Regions from separate parts of the Viridibacillus sp. d25.2 genome, predicted to be linked through region 2. Evidence: riboswitches for the same ligand, from Rfam matches in the RefSeq annotation. Region 2 holds a riboswitch; the other holds the start of a gene.
What was found. Region 2 has a riboswitch for cobalamin ahead of ACZLO7_RS20790 (ribonucleoside-diphosphate reductase subunit alpha). Riboswitches for the same ligand answer to the same signal wherever they lie in the genome.
Positions count from the first base shown of each region.

Region 1: it holds a riboswitch for cobalamin, as region 2 does, so the genes downstream of both, ACZLO7_RS12915 (energy-coupling factor ABC transporter permease) here and ACZLO7_RS20790 (ribonucleoside-diphosphate reductase subunit alpha) in region 2, are expected to answer to the same signal.

Region 1 covers NZ_CM196652.1:2,585,058-2,590,376, reverse strand. Annotated here, with positions in the region: gene ACZLO7_RS12930 (energy-coupling factor ABC transporter ATP-binding protein) at 1-115, opposite strand, end outside; gene cbiQ (cobalt ECF transporter T component CbiQ) at 108-902, opposite strand; gene ACZLO7_RS12920 (energy-coupling factor ABC transporter substrate-binding protein) at 889-1,206, opposite strand; gene ACZLO7_RS12915 (energy-coupling factor ABC transporter permease) at 1,203-1,964, opposite strand; cobalamin riboswitch at 2,166-2,349, opposite strand; cobalamin riboswitch at 2,576-2,772, shown strand; gene ACZLO7_RS12910 ((2Fe-2S) ferredoxin domain-containing protein) at 2,973-3,338, shown strand; gene cobJ (precorrin-3B C(17)-methyltransferase) at 3,367-5,040, shown strand; gene ACZLO7_RS12900 (sirohydrochlorin chelatase) at 5,062-5,319, shown strand, end outside.
Region 2 covers NZ_CM196652.1:4,249,479-4,254,797, forward strand. Annotated here, with positions in the region: gene ACZLO7_RS20780 (2-hydroxyacid dehydrogenase) at 1-441, opposite strand, end outside; gene ACZLO7_RS20785 (ribonucleotide-diphosphate reductase subunit beta) at 663-1,703, opposite strand; gene ACZLO7_RS20790 (ribonucleoside-diphosphate reductase subunit alpha) at 1,716-3,965, opposite strand; cobalamin riboswitch at 4,122-4,300, opposite strand; gene ACZLO7_RS20795 (PepSY domain-containing protein) at 4,537-5,319, opposite strand, start outside.

The DNA.
Region 1 (5,319 bases), 1.7 Mb from region 2:
CAAGTAATGCAATTTTTTTGCCCTTTTTAATAGAAAGAGAAAGGTCTTTTAATGCAATAGTGCCGTCTGCATAGCTATGTGTAAGATGTTGTATTTTAAAAAATAGCTCATCCATTTAGAATACCTCCAAACTCAAAATAAACAGCTACAATGCTAATAGAAATTAGTACAACGCATAACCAATTTCGTTTTGAAAATGAGTATGTATCCTCTAATAATTTTATATCTTCCATATAACAGCGTGAATTCATAGCTATAGTTAATTCCTTCGAACGTTGAAAAACATGTACAAACAACGAAGAAATAAGTAAACCTAATGAATGTAAACTTTGTTTAATAGTTATATAACCAAGTCGGGAATTTTGCGCTTGATGGATTTTTAGTGATGCTTCTAAAAAAACGAAAATGAATCGATATGTGATTTCTATCAATTCTAGTAAAAGAGTAGGAACTTTTAATTTTCGAAATACATGTAATATATCATGTACCGGGGTCGTTAATGTTAAAAAGTATAAGCAACTAATACTACCAAGAACAGTAAAAAAAAGTTGGATTGCCATTTCTAAACTACGTTTTGTTATAAAAATATGCAATCCAAAAACCTCTGTCGTCCAAAGTGGTGTAGGTATGAGGCCATTATTCCCTGTAAATGAAATCAAAATGGTCAGCATACTCGTTAAAAGAAAAAAAACAGGTACTAATAATAACTTGATATAGTATTTAAAAGGAATTTTTGCGCCTAAAATTGTAAAAGCACTCATCACAGTAAATGTGATGAGTGATACAAGAGTGTCTTTCACAGTTAAAGAAAATAACATCAGAAAAAAGGTAAATGCCATTTTTTCGATAGGATGAATATGCTTCCAACGATTCATATAAGCATATTTATCAATAAGGATCATCTTTAATTTGACTCTCTTTGTTATTGCCATTATTCTTGCGTTTGTGTTTACCTCGTGTTAAGCCAATAAAGTAACCGATAAATCCAGCACCAATGGCTGCTTGAAGACAGAATAATAAACTTTCAATTTCCCCACTTGGAGGTTCCCAAATACTTGAAAACCAAGGCTCATATGAAGCATTTATCTCGCCAATAGCTGCTTCAGCTTCACCATCAGCTCCTCCAAATTCAGCTCCCTTTTGTATGAATAGCGGGAAAATAGCAAGAATGATAACGATTGCGATTAGTATTAAATTCTTTTTCATCGTTGTTCAGCTCCTTTCGAGAAGACACGAAGCGCTTTTAGCTCAGAAACATTGTATTTTTTCAAGAAGTTCATAATAATAACAGTTAAAATACCTTCAGAAATAGCTAAAGGAACTTGAGTCAAAGCGAAAATACTACTGAATTTCGTGAACGACGCAAAGAATCCACCAACTTCAGAAGGGAATGCAAGTGCTAATTGAATAGAAGTGACAATATAAGTACCAAGATCACCCAAAGCAGCAGCTAAAAATACAGCAAATGCAAAAGATAATCCAGCTTTAGTTGCCCCTTTATAAATACCGTATGCAATTAGTGGACCAACTACAGCCATAGAAAATGCATTGGCGCCTAAAGTTGTTAAGCCGCCATGTGCTAATAAAAGTGATTGGAATAATAGAACGATAAAACCTACAATACTCATTGCAAATGGACCAAATAAAACAGTTCCTAAACCAACCCCAGTAGGGTGAGAACAACTACCCGTTACAGATGGGATTTTTAGTGCGGATAATACAAAAGCAAATGCCCCTGATAGACCGAGCATCATTTTTGTATCTGGATTTTCTTTTATTGTTTTACGAATTGAACGAAATCCAATGATCAAAAACGGAATCGTTACCGCCCACCAGAAGATAGCCCATTCAACAGGTAAGAATCCCTCCATAATGTGCATGGCAAATGCTTGCTTTGGAACAATCATGACAAATACTAAAAAGTAAATCATTTTCAAATTAAAGATTGATTTTAGCTTATTCATATTAATCTCCCTTTTGTGTATGTATTTTAACAGGCGACTTATTAGTTAAAAAATAACACCTCCTATGAAATACCTCTCTGGATAGGGCATACAGGCATTTTGTCATTAAAAAAGCACCTCTTTCATAGAAAGAAGTGCGTGAAGGAATAGTCATCAGTAAATAAGACTTACTCACTTTCACACCCATCCTCGTAGGTTGAAACATTTCCTCACTTCATGGCAGGTCTCCTGGCTTAGAATCATCATTTTACTACTACCTTCCCATCATTAGACAGTGACATAACGTAGCAAAACTCCTCAACACAGTGGCGGGACCGCGCCGGATTAATACCGACTTCCCTTTTAAGTTAAACGCTAATTTAACACCATGAAGTTTATTGAATTATTAGATTTCAGAATATAGTGTATCATGAGAATTTTCTTTCTACTAGATTTTTTTTTGAAAAACTAAAATGAGGTAGAAACAAAGCAGAAGCTGTTTTTAACAACAATATTTTGTTGGAAATGATTATTTAATATTATGTCAAGATATTAATTTTTAAAAATCTATTTGAATCTAACAAAATTTAGTATATGATAAATACAGATTTAGAATTTACTGAATAATACAATTGAATAGCAAATTTAAAAGTGCCAACATGTATAGAACATAGAGTATGTTGGATAATAGGGAAATCGGTTAGAATCCGATGCAGCCCCCGCTACTGTAACGCTGATGAAATGATAATACTCACTGGTTAAATACTGGGAAGAGATCAAAGTAAAGTGACGCGTAAGCCAGGAAACCTGCTTTTATAATTATGAACGATACTTTTCGGAGGGAAAGGTGAAGGCTACAGCAGATGACGCTTATTTATTATTTTGTGTTGTCTGAATAATCTAGTTTTTAAACCTTGATTCCTTGAATTAAGGTTTTTTTATTTGTCAAAATAGTTAACTAGCTGCCAATTTACCCTATTTCCATAGTTTTTTCATAAAAAAAGATGAACATCATTTGGGAGGATCACTATGACAACTTGGAATTTAGAAAGTATGAAAAGCCATTTGCTTATTTGTAACGGTAGTAGCTGTTTAAAAAAGGGCGGTGAAGAAGTTACACTGGCAGTAAGAGAAGAGATCGCTAGACTTGGAATTGATGAACAAATACATACAACTCGAACTCGCTGTAATGGTCGTTGTAAAGATGCTTGTGTCGTTATTGCATATCCACAAGGTACTTGGTATAAAGCAGAATCTCCTGAAATTGGTCGTCAAATTGTACGTGACTGTATCGACCAGCAAGTTGCACCACATGTCGTCTATCAAACGATTAATGGCAATATGACGAAAAACCCGACATCAGGAGCGATTAAAGGGATTTCGAAAAGTAAATAGATAGATGTTATGAAAGGGAGATGTTTCAATGTCACAACTTGGCAAACTTTATGTAGTTGGTTTTGGTCCAGGGGATTTTAAACATATTACAACAAGGGCAGTTGAAGCACTGCAAGAAAGTGATTTCATTATCGGTTATAAAACGTACGTAGAACTCATTCAAGATTTAATTGATAGTAATACCGCTGTCATCAGTACGGGTATGACTGAAGAAGTATCACGAGCGCAAGAAGCTGTAAGACAAGCTGAAAATGGCAAAAAAGTTGCAGTCATTTCAAGTGGAGACTCTGGTGTTTATGGAATGGCTGGTCTAGTTTATGAAGTGCTAATAGAAAAAGGATGGACAGAGGCAACAGGTGTTGAAATTGAAGTTATTCCTGGTATTTCTGCAATAAATTCATGTGCCTCTTTACTAGGCGCACCAGTTATGCATGATTCATGTACGATCAGTTTAAGTGACCACTTAACACCTTGGGACTTAATTGCAAAACGAGTGGAAGCTGCGGCAATGGCGGATTTTGTAATTGCTCTTTATAATCCACGTAGTGGTCGCCGTACACGCCAAATTGTTGAAACTCAGCGTATTTTACTACAATATCGTTCACCAGAGACACCTGTAGGGTTAGTTAAAAGCGCCTATCGTGATCGCCAAAACATCATCATTACGAATTTAAAAGATATGTTGAATCATGATATTGGTATGTTAACGACAGTTGTCATCGGTAATTCATCAACATTTTTGTATGACAATAAAATGATTACACCCCGTGGTTATCAAAGGAAGTACACATTGAATGCTGAAAAACAACCATTAAAACCACATCAACGATTGAAAGAAGAAGCTGAGCCTTGGGCAATGGACCAAGAAACTGGAATTCAGCGCAGTCAAAATATTGATAGCGTACCTGCTTTAGTAAGAGCTCAGCAACTGTCAGTTGTAAAAGCGGAATCAAAACCTACTATTGGCTCTTTCGAAATGGCTTTGGATGCACTATCGCGTGTAACTGATCAGCAAGTGGCAACACAGGCTACTTATGTACAACAAGAAATGGAATCTATATTCGAATTAGCAGTAAGCCCCGGTGTTGCGAATAAACGATTTACACCAAAACAAATGATGACTTTAGCAGAAGTAGTTGGAGAAAAAGGGACGATGGAATATACACCAAATCATAATATTCTATTGAAAATACCAACGACAATTCCAGATATCATCACAGCTAAATTGCAAGATGCAAACTTTATTTTGTCCCCTGTTGGTGATGTTGTAACAATAAAAGCATGTGATTTCTGTGATGGTGAAAAGACAGGCGGTATTCCTTATGCAGAGGAACTTCAAGAGATATTAGGTGGCCTACACATGCCAAAAGAATTTAATATCGGCTTTAATGGATGTGGAATGGCTTGTTACAAAGCCGTGATGGAGGACGTTGGAATCGTCTATAGAAAAGGTAAATTCGATCTTTTCGTAGGTGCGAAACCAGTTGGTAGAACAGCTCATCCGGGGCAACCAGTAGCAGAAGGTATAGATCCTGAAAAGATAGTAGAAGTTGTCAGTAACATCGTTGAAGAATATCGTCAAAATGCGCATCCGAACGAGCGCTTGTTCAAATACTTCAAACGTGTGAAGCGAATTCAAGGATTTACCTATCAAGATATGTCACCGAAAGTTGAAATTGAACCTGCTCCTTGCGGGGATTAAAAATTAGGGGGAATTGTAATTATGAAAGCTATATTATTCGTCGGTCATGGTAGTCGTTTAGCAGAGGGTAATTCAGAGGTCAATAAATTTGTAGAGCAACTAAAGCCAACATTAGATACTCAATTACTAGTGGAATCTTGTTTTTTAGAATTTGCATCACCAAACATTTCACAGGGGATTGATAACTGTGTCGCTAAAGGTGCTACTGATATCCATGTTATTCCGATTATTTTATTACAAGCAGGACATTCGAAAATTCATATCCCAGCAGCGATTGAT
Region 2 (5,319 bases):
ACCATGAATGTCCATTCCTGTAAGTTGAGTAACAGACCAGCCTGTCCACTTCCCTGTGCGTACTTCTTGCTCTGCTTCCGGAATTCTACGGGCTGTTGCTAGCATTAAAGCGAAGGCTAGATCAGCTGTAGTTCCTGTTAATACATCTGGTGTATTTGTTACAACAATGCCCTTCTCCTTTGCAGCTTTAATATCAATATTATTATAGCCAACTGCTAAATTAGCGATTATTTTTAACTTTGGTGCCTGTTCTATAATTTCTTGGGTCACTTGATCAGAAATCAAAACCCATATTGCGTCCGCTTCTGCTGATGCTTTTTTTAATTCGTCAACGGGCATCGGGTGTTCCGCAGATGGCCACATCTTTACTTCAGCAATTTCTCGTAGTGGTGCAATGCCCTCCTCTGATAATTGTCTAGTAATCCAAACTAAGGGTTTCATCCAAACTTCCTCCTTTAAAAAACTTTATAAAAGCTTATCATACTATCTAAATATTCTGATAAAAAGGCATAAAAAATACTGTCTTTATAGACAAAATTTCAAATGTCTATTAAGACAGTATTATCGATTAGAATTTTCTCACAGTTATTTTTAACTAGTCTCTTTTGGAAAAAAATGAGCGCTATATACAGCGCACGCTCATCTTCAGATCAATATCTTTTTTATAGTTCATCAAAACCATTATCTTGAACATTTACCTTCACGTATTGACGAGAACGTTGTTCGAAGAAATCCGTTTTTCCTAAATCAACATCTTCATATGCTTTAATCCATTTCATCGGATTTTTTCGGTATCCTTCGAATGGTCTTTCATAACCCAATTGTGAACAACGGACATTTGTATAGAAATAAATATAATCTTCCACATCATCCACATCTAAGCCATCAATTTTATCGCCAATTACTTCATTAGCCCATTCAATTTCAAGTGCAGCTGCTTCCCTGAAGATTGCCTCAACTTGCTTAGCACGTTCTGGCGTATCATATTCAGGATATTCTTCTAATAATTCTTTATAAATTTTCACGAAAAGATCGACGTGAAGCTGTTCGTCACGGTTAATATAGTTAATCATCGTACTCGTTGCTACCATCTTTTGATTGCGTGCTAAATGATAGAAAAATGCGAAGCCCGAATAGAAGAATAAACCTTCTAAAATAACATCATAGACGATGGAATTTAACATATGGTCGATATTTGGCTCTTCAGAAAATGTTTTATAACCTTTAATAACGAAATCGTTTCGCTTTTCCAAGACGGGCTCTGTACGCCAGAAATCGAATACTTTATCCTGCTCATCTTTTGATACTAAACTTGAAAGGATGTAAGAGTAAGAGTGATTGTGAATTACTTCCTGTTGTGCAAGGATAATCATTAAAGCATTTAAGCTCGAATCTGTTAAATAATCCGCTACTTTTCCTGCATAATCTGTTTGAACGCTATCTAACATTGCAAGTAATCCGATGGTTTTCATAAACGCTTCTTTTTCATTCGCTGTTAATGTTGGGAACTCTTTAATATCGTTCCCCATATTAATTTCGAAAGGTGTCCAGAAGTTACCTAGCATACGTTTATATTTTGGATATGCCCAGCTAAAGCGAACATCATCCCAGTTTAATATATTAGAAGAACTCCCGTTTACAATACCTGTTGAACGGTTAGGAGCTGTTTTATCCATTAATTTTCGTTGTTCTAGCTTTGTCATTTTTAATTCCCCCTAGCTTGCACACGATTCACATTCTAATAATTCAACTGAAGTTGAGCGAACGTAGTAAGTCGTTTTAATGCCTAATCTCCAAGCATTTAAGTGCAATTCCAATAGTTCTTTAGCTTTTACTGTATTTTGTACATATATATTCAACGAAATACCTTGATCGACATGACGAGCACGTGCTGCGTTTTGTTTTAAAGTCCAGTTTTGATCAATAAAGTAAGCAGATTTGTAATACCAAGTTGTTTCTTGGTTCAAATCAGGAACAGTTACTGGAATCTTATAATCTTTCTTCTCTTCTGAATAAGATTTTTGGAAGATTGGATCGATACTTGCTGTACTACCAGCAATAATTGATGTTGATGAGTTTGGCGCGATAGCCATTACATATCCGTTACGCATACCATTTTCGGCAACTGCTTGTTGTAATGCTGCCCACTTTTCACCTTTATATTGACGTTTTGTGAAGTATTCACCTGTTTGCCAGTCTGAACCTTCAAATAATGGATATTGACCTTTTTCTTTTGCTATTTCCATTGAAGCCTGAATAGTTAAGTAAGCAATTTGCTCATAAAGCTTGTCCGCAAATTCAACTGATTCCTCAGATTCCCATGCAATGCTCTTAAGTGCCAATAAATGATGCCAACCGAATGTACCAAGTCCGATACCTCGGTAACGTGCATTTGTACGTTCTGCTTGTGGAACCGGAATACGATTTAAGTCGATAACATTATCTAACATGCGTACCTGGATAGGGATTAATCTTTCTAAAGCTTCAGCAGGTACAGCTCGTCCAAGATTGATAGATGATAAATTACATACAACGAAATCTCCAGGTTTGCGACGAGTTACAATAACATCATCCTCTAATGTAATTGACTCGAACTGAGTTGCGCTCATATTTTGGAAAATTTCTGTACAAAGATTACTTGAGTAGATCATGCCTTCATGCTTATTTGGGTTTTTACGATTTACTTCATCACGATAGAACATAAATGGCACGCCAGTTTCTAACTGACTACGCATAATGCGTTTCATAATATCAATTGCTGGTACTGCTTCACGTGTTAATTTTGGGTTCGCTAAGCAAGATTCATATTTTTCACGGAATGATCCTTGTCCGCGTTTTTCGTCATAATAATCTTCTAGATTAAAGCCCATTACTTCACGGATTTCATGAGGGTCAAATAAATGCCAATCTTCACGTGCTTCAACAGCTTCCATGAAGATATCTGGTAAGCTAACACCTGTGAAAATATCATGTGCGCGCATACGCTCATCCCCGTTATTTAATTTCAAATCAAGGAATGGGAAAATATCTTTATGCCAAATATCCAGGTAAATCGCAATCGCACCTTGACGTTGACCTAGTTGATCTACTGATACTGCTGTATTATTTAATTGTTTAATCCAAGGAACAACTCCGCTTGATGCACCTTTGAAGCCACGAATAGATGAGCCACGGCTACGTACTTTCCCCATATAAACACCGATACCACCGCCAAATTTCGAAAGTGTCGCAACATCAGTGTTTGAATCATAAATACTTTGTAAACTATCATCAACTGTATCGATAAAGCAACTTGATAATTGACCATGTGTTTTACCAGCATTTGATAATGTAGGCGTTGCAGTTGTCATATATAAATTACTCATCGCCCAATAAGATTCTTTAATTTTTGCTAGACGATCTGTTTTTTCATTTTGCATAAGTGTCATTGCAATAATCATCCAACGCTCTTGTGGCAATTCAATTGGTGTTTTGTTATAGTCACATGTTACATAACGGTCTAACAACGTTTTTAAGCCGATATATGTAAAAATTTCATCTCGTTTAGGTTCAAGCATTAAGCCGATCTCATCAAGCTCCTGTTTTGTATATGAATCCGTTAAAGTTGGATCATATAAACCTTTTTCAACAAGCTTTTCAACTTGTTTAGCAAATGCTGTGTATACTTGTCCAACTTCTAGCTGACGTACCACAGACGCTTCTCTATAAACGCCCGCTAATAATAAACGAGCTGCAACGAAAGTCCAATAAGTATCCTCTTCATCTAAATAACTTAATGCTTCTAGGCTCATCGCCTTTGTCCATTCAGCATCAGTACCTTCTGGATTCTTTTCTTCCCAACGTTCAGCTTTTCGAATTAACAAACTGATTTCTTCTCTTCCGAACTCTTCCTCTAAGCGAGATAATAATGTTGCTCTTTCATATGTCATTAATTGGACCATTTTGTCGTCTCCTTTTTTACAAATATAAAAAGCGATGAATCTGCCTTCTTCGGCAGAGCCATCGCTCTAAGTTTTAAAATTGGAAACAGTTGAAATCACAACAAAAAAGTACTTTTGAAATCAAAAGTAATTTGTTCAATGCAAAGTCTCTCGCTTCCACTTCTCAACCCCCGAAGAAAGTGTCGTCATGCGAAAAAGGCAGGTCTACTGGCTCATGCATCATCCGACTGTCATCCTTCCCAAGCATTGCTCAGTGGTTAATTAACAGTCGTCCGCATTCACAGTTGCGGGGACAGCTTCGGTTTCTATACCGAATTCCCTTTTAAACCGTATATGGTACCTTTTTTCGCTCACATACTATATCTTGTGTTCTATCGATTAATCTAATCTAACATATTGTGTTCCTATCATACAAGTAGAAAATCTTAATTAAAGTAAATGAAAGCAAAAGACCTACAAAAAATGTTTTAAAATTTCCTATATAAACTATTTTGATTTTACAAAGCAGGAAAAAGGAATTGTTTTTATATAATAGAATATTAAAAAGCTACCCAAAATCGTTTTTTGGGTAGCCGAAGTTCTATTTTCAAAGAAATTAATCGTCTTCGTAATCTTTTTCGAAGTCTAGAATGGCACCAGTCATAGCATCAATTTCTAATTCGTATTCATACATACCATCTTTTACTTCAATTTCATAAACGCCATCTTCTTCATCTAATTCTATTTTAGTAATTGTACCTTTTGCTTTTGTTAAAGCAATTTGGGAAGCTTTTTGCTCCCCGATGAAAGATGATGTTGTATTTGGTGCTTTTGTAATTCTTTCTTTATCTGTAACCGTAGCTTTTCCAGTTACTGCATCTACATCGATTTCATATTCATATTCATTTGTTAGAATTTCAAATTCATATACGCCGTCTTCTTGATCATATTTTGCTTTTTTCACAGTACCATCAACACTTTGTAAAGCAATTTCTTTCGCTTTTGCAATACCAATTACGTTGCTAGTTGTTGAAGGTTTTGTCGTATTGCCAGTGCTTGGTTTAGTAGTTGTGATTACATCGTCTGCTACTTCTGATTCCTTCTTAATAATACTCCCTGTTTTTGCATCGATTTCAAATTCATATTCTGTTGTACCATTAATAATTTCGATTTCGTATACGCCATCACTTTTATCTAATTTGGCTTTTTGTACAGTACCGCCAACATTATTTAGAGCTATTTGTTTTGCTTTTTCTAAACCAATTACTTTGCCAGCTACTACTTTTTTCGAAATCTTCTCTTTTTCTTTTTTCACAATTTTGCCTGAGTACGCATTGATATCAAATTCGTATTCATATCCTGCTCTAATGATTTCGATTTCGTAAATACCATCTTCTCT